Regions from separate parts of the Bartonella taylorii genome, predicted to be linked through region 2. Evidence: predicted binding sites of a transcription regulator. Region 2 holds the regulator's gene; the other holds the start of a gene.
What was found. Region 2 encodes LexA, which represses DNA repair genes until DNA is damaged. Its sites were predicted from a motif close to TGTTCNNNNTGTGTTCNG; they were not measured.

Region 1 (3,219 bases), 500 kb from region 2:
GGAAAATTTTTGAAACGGAAATACAGTTTCATTTTTACGGTTTTCAAAAGTATAAGAAACGTATCAGCCAAACCAATATGTTTGAATGGTATATAGTTTCTTCTCATCAGACTATGACGGGGCAATGTAATAAGCTAACAAAACAATCTCATTAGCATGGATATCATAACGGAACTTATATTCCATATCTTCTGGTCTTATTAATCCAGATTTTAAAAGCCTTGTGATAAAGGTCCCTGTTCTGGTAAAAGGATTGAGAATAGAGATACCACGTGTTCCCAAGTTCTGCGAAAATTCATTTCGTAAAACATCATTGAGGGAATTAAGATAAAATCGATAATTCCAATCGGGAAATAAACAATTCCAAGCTTATCGATTGTCCTTTTGAAAGCCTTGGCAAAAAACTTTCATGAAGTTTAATAATAAGATTCTGTTTTGCGTGTGGTTCGGTAATGCCCACTGTACAAAACTTGACATTTTTGTAAAATTTTTCAAAATCTCTCGTTTCTTCTTGTTTTATATAGTTGTTTAAGTTGTTTTTTTAATTCCTTATGAAAACTATCAAAGGTATGGCGTGCTTTGCTTATCTCATCACAAAGCATGTCTTTAAGACGCGTAATATGGTTCTGTGCAATCTCAGCAACATTACCATCAAAATTTTCCCAATAACCAATAATCTGTGATTTCAAAACTTTCCAGAAAAATTATCTTGATAAAATCAACAAATTCAGAAGAGTGGAATAATTCTCCTTGTTCTTTATACGCCGATTTGAATTTGCTTTCCGCTGTTCCAATGACACGTCTAGCACTTTCTGATTTTGTTTGTGTCGAGACTGTATCAACAGTTGTGGTGAGTTCCTGTAATTCATTAGCACGTTTAATCTCCACAATCTCAATAGCATTATGGCTGCTATCTTGTCCTACAGACATTTGATTAATCGTTCTAGCAAATCTCTCATCATGGGAATGTAAAGCATGCGAAACCTGCAAGAAAACGCGGTATCTCTTATTGTTTCGTAAAGCTTTTTTAGCTTCTAGGTGTGAATGACAACCGGTAAAATGATATAACCTGTCTTTTTTCTCTTGGCACGACGTATCACACGTCCCACTGCTTGTATCACATCCAGTTGGCTATTGCGCGGATGTAAAAACAGTATCGCATCAAGAACAGGGACATCAATTCCTTCCGAAAAACACCATACATTGCTTAAGATCCGACAAACATTTTTACTGGCATCTTCTTTAAACCAATCCAGTTCCTCATTGCGTTTTTTACACTTTGTGTTCCGTCAATATATCTTACTTTACAGTTAAGAAAGGGAACAGTTTTAAGGAAATCATTGATATGAGGTTTTATAACCCGATTGAATGCCTTTGTAATATATTGAGAGGTATCGATATCTTTGCAAAAAGCTAAAGCACTATGTATGGGCTCTGTATCATCATCGGCAGCCGCTTCCTTATCTATTTTGGTGAGTGCTCTATAAAACTAATAGTTTTTTCAGCATCGTCTAAATCAATTTCACAGTCTTCATTTGCAATAATATTCTGTATTGCTGGAGTGATATAATTTTCATTAACTCTCAAGACAACAATCTTGTAAGGTGTTAAAAGTTCATTATCGACAGCTTCTGCGAAGGTATAATGATGGAGTTGTTTACCATAAAGCGTTTCATCATCCATAGAAGTCAGAACGGTATTAATCTCATCGGCACATTTTTTGCAGTGTCACTAAAAATACGAGGCCTTGCTGTCATGTATAGATGTTGTTCCCCACCATAATGCTGTTATCATGAACCTTGATAAACTCAGAGATTCATCGTTGTCTGTTCCCAACACAGCTCCAGTTGTTCTATGGGCCGCATAAACCTTACATTGAGTGGTACATAATCATCTCGATTACGCAGCTTAGCAATCAGATCAATACCTATATCATTTTTATTCCAATCTTCATGCTCTTACGTCTATTCGTAATAAGTCTAACTTTTTCATATTCTTGCTTTTGAAGAGGGACTTGCAGAAAATAAGCAATGACAACTTTTCAAAAGAATTTCGCCTATCGTGCCCTATTCTGTATGATTATGGTAAGATTCTAACGAGAGTGTAATGTTAAGTGGTTTGCTATTAGATTTATGAGATTGCAGCATCTATCATGTCGCTCTCTATTTATTTCTCATGATCCAGTCAGGTCTATTTTATCTAAAGTCAAGAAAAATTAACACAAACATAACTCAACTTGCACAAATGATAGATATTCTGTATGTGAAAAAGTACTTTGTTGATACGGTAGTAAGGCCTTATTCGCACTGTCGTTTGAGATAAGAAATGTAAAGGTAAGAGTGTTATTGATGGCACGGATAGTCATGAAATTTGGCGGAACATCTGTAGCAAACATTGAATGTATTCATAATGTTGCACGGCATGTAAAAAGAGAGGTGGATGCAGGCAATGAGGTTGCGGTTGTCGTATCCGCGATGGCTGGAAAAACCAATGAGCTTGTTCAGTGGACGTGTGACACTTCACCAATACATAAAGATGCTTACGAATATGATGTAGTTGTTGCTTCTGGTGAGCAAGTAACAGCAGGTTTGTTGGCTCTTACACTCCAAGCAATGGGGATGAATGCGCGTTCATGGCTTGGTTGGCAAATTCCTATTCATACAGATAGCGCGCATAGTCGTGCACGTATTACAGATATTGATGGTTCTTTTTTAATACAGCGTTTTCAGGAAGGTCAGGTAGCGGTTATTGCTGGTTTTCAGGGGTTAGCTCCGGATAATCGGATTTCTACCTTAGGGCGTGGAGGATCAGATACGAGTGCTGTTGCTATAGCGGCAGCTGTACAAGCTGATCGTTGCGATATTTATACAGATGTGGATGGCGTTTATACAACAGATCCGCGTATAGAGCCTAAGGCACGCCGTTTACCAAAAGTTGCTTTTGAAGAAATGCTGGAAATGGCTTCTCTTGGAGCAAAGGTTTTACAGGTTCGTTCTGTTGAATTGGCAATGGTTCATAAAGTCCGTACCTTCGTGCGCTCGAGTTTTGAGGATCCTGATGCATTAAGCATGGGTGATCCAATGAATTCTTTTGGAACACTTATTTGCGATGAGGATGAAATCGTGGAACAACAGAATGTTACTGGTATTGCTTTTGCTAAGGATGAAGCGCAAATTTCACTCCGTCGACTTGCAGATCGTCCAGGGATCTCAGCAGCAA
Region 2 (3,219 bases):
TATGTAAGAAGCCATTAAATAGGCAGAATCATAATAACCAACAGGTGCTTCAGAAATATATTCCACTTTAACATTTGCCACACCTGCATCTGCATAACCAAGTATTTCCGCAGCTTGCTTTGATAAATCAATGATTCTATTTTTCATAAAAGGACCGCGATCATTCACCCTAACAATGAGTGAAGATCCATTTTTCAGATTAGTAACACGAGCATAACTGGGTAAAGGCATTGTAGGATGAGCAGCAGTCAAGAGATTCATGTCATAGATCTCACCATTTGCGGTTAAACGCCCATGAAAATCTGAGCCATACCAAGATGCTTCTCCAACACGTTGATAGGTTGGATCATTTTGTGGATAATACCACTTTCCTTTTATTTGGTAAGGTTTACCAATAATGGCCCGCCCGTATCTCTTTTCTTTTGATTGGTTTTGCCCACTTGAACTTTTTTGAGAAAGAACAGCAGTTTTCACGTCAGTCTCTTTATTATTGTAAAAACTTTTTATTACAAAATGTGCTGTTTTGCTTGCGCAGCAAGACACCAATAACTGGGATACAAGCACTACAGAAAGAAATTGAAATGTTGAATTAAGAATGGAAGTAAACTTTTCTTTGCTATTTAAAAGCATTTGTCAGCCCGCTTATTTCTAATTGAGTATTTACTGCAAAAAATCACATCGCACCTTCTGTATGCGATAGGGAAATTCACATTTTCGGATGATTCCCCTCGCGCGCCTATAATAGCCTGAAAATTTACCATTTATCAATATATTAATAAATTATTAATACTTTTATGATTACCGCAAGAAGAAATGCAATTTCATAAACGTGATGAATGAATTAAAAAACTAAATAAATCAATATCTTCGTGAAAAAGATGATTTCATAATATATAAATTGTGAACACGTAGGATGATTCTCATAATGAGTGGTAAATTATTCTTATTAATGTAAAAACAAATATAGCCTAATAGGAAAATCTAATGATTATACATTGTTTTCTTAGAATTTTTAAATTACCTATTGGTGAGCGCGCAGGGATTCGAACCCTGGACCTACTGATTAAAAGTCAGTTGCTCTACCAGCTGAGCTACGCGCTCCCACACAAGCCATTTTGCTTGCAGAAAGTGAGAGGAACATACGGTTGACTTTTCATTTGGTCAACACCTTTCGAAAAAAAATATTATTATTCGGTTCAGTTATCAATACTTTTCCGTCTTTTCTCTTTTTTGCTCCACGGTATATATAATCTTTTCCCTTTTCTGAGCTTGAATAAAAGGAACCATTTAAAGATACAAATGCCTGATAGCTTCTAAAACGTGAAAGAGTAGATATTTCAAAATTTATAGGAATAATTAGAGAATATACGTAAAAATTGTAAGTTTTATTTTAGAAAATAACCAACAGTAGCTACCACTGTTAATGGTTAATGAATAAAGAAAGATAAAATACAATATTTTTTATTATATAATTTAATATTAATATAAAATAAATCATATTATTTTGCTTTTTATCTAAAAAAAATTATAGATTAATTATAAATACATATTTTATATTTATCTTTTTTATTTTTTTGACTGGAATACTAAATGCTGACATGTAAACAATATGAGCTACTCTTGTTTATTCACAATCATATGATAGAAACTGGTATTCCCCCCTCTTTTGACGAAATGAAAATTGCATTGGAGCGCTCTTCAAAATCTGGAATTCATAAGCTAATTGTAGGATTGGAACAACGAGGTTTTATACGCCGTTTGCCAAATCGCGCTCGCGCAGTAGAGGTTATCCGACTCCCCAATAAGATAACATTTAATCTATCTTTAGCTCGTAAAATTTCTCCCAGTGTGATAAAAAAAAGTAAAAGAAAAATATCAAAAAATCTTGGCAATCTTGGTAATTTTGATGCACAAGAGAAAAAAAATATTACTATTCCCATTATGGGCCGTATTGCTACGGGCGTACCCATCTCTGCTATATTACAACAAACAGACACTCTTTTTTTACCACAAGCGATGTGTAATTCAGGTGAGCTCTATGCTTTAGAAGTCAAAGATGATTCTATGATTGAAGCCGGTATTCTTGATAAAGATACTATAATTGTTCAACGTCAAAGTACAGCAACATCAGGTGACATTGTTGTCGCATTCGTTGATAAAAAAGAAGCAACTTTAAAACGTTATCGACGCAAAGGAATCTCTATTGTATTAGAAGCTGCAAATCCTCACTATGAAACACATATATACACTTCTGAGCGTGTACAGATAGAAGCTAAACTTATTGGACTTATTCGCAAATATTAAAAAATAGAAAACTTGCCTAATTCACTCAATACATTTAGTGAGAAATTATTTAGTATCTTTTTCATATTGTGTCACACACATTAATAAAATATATGCATCCATAAAATAGAGCATTTTTTATTTTTAACGAAGTAAAAACAGCATAAAATTTATTTAATTATCATAAAGTTGCAGGATTTATCATGGCAGCACCTCGCATTAGTTTTGTCTCCCTCGGATGTCCAAAAGCACTGGTAGATTCTGAGCGAATTATTACTAGACTACGATCTGAAGGTTATGAAATCTCATATAAGCATCAAAGTGCTGATCTTGTCATTGTGAATACCTGTGGTTTTATTGATTCTGCCCGAAATGAATCATTAGCTAATATTGGTGAAGCCCTCAAAGAAAATGGAAAAGTTATTGTAACTGGATGTCTTGGTGCTGATCCTGATGTTATTCGTCAAGCACATCCTAATGTATTAGCTATTACAGGGCCACAAGCCTATGAAAGTGTTATACAAGCTGTTCATACAGCAATTCCTCCAATTCATGATCCCTTTATTGATTTAGTTCCCCCGCAAGGTATTCGCTTAACACCTCGCCATTATGCTTATTTAAAAATTTCTGAAGGATGTTCTAATCGATGTAGTTTTTGCATTATTCCTACTCTACGTGGTAACCTTACTTCACGTCCTATCAATGATGTTCTTCGCGAAGCTGAAAAACTCGTACAAGCTGGCGTAAAAGAACTTTTGGTTATTTCACAAGATACAGGTGCTTATGGTATTGATATTAAATATCGCGAAAGTCCTTGGAAAGATCGCACAGTAAAAACCAAATTTTTCGATCTTTGTTGCGAACTAGGCAACATGGGTATTTGGATACGCATGCATTATGTCTATCCTTATCCTCATGTTGATGAAGTTATTGAAC

Region 1: a site for LexA is predicted at 1,272-1,289, ahead of LBE40_RS05605 (helicase-related protein). Genes of this name have one in related genera too.

Annotation. Positions count from the first base shown of each region.
Region 1 is NZ_CP083693.1:1,275,846-1,279,064, reverse strand. It holds gene LBE40_RS08480 (hypothetical protein) at 492-689, opposite strand; gene LBE40_RS05610 (hypothetical protein) at 652-990, opposite strand; gene LBE40_RS05605 (helicase-related protein) at 1,035-1,256, opposite strand; gene LBE40_RS05600 (hypothetical protein) at 1,465-1,683, opposite strand; gene LBE40_RS05595 (aspartate kinase) at 2,349-3,219, shown strand, end outside.
Region 2 is NZ_CP083693.1:779,997-783,215, reverse strand. It holds gene LBE40_RS03520 (septal ring lytic transglycosylase RlpA family protein) at 1-630, opposite strand, end outside; tRNA gene LBE40_RS03515 (tRNA-Lys) at 1,026-1,101, opposite strand; gene lexA (transcriptional repressor LexA) at 1,591-2,304, shown strand; gene rimO (30S ribosomal protein S12 methylthiotransferase RimO) at 2,487-3,219, shown strand, end outside.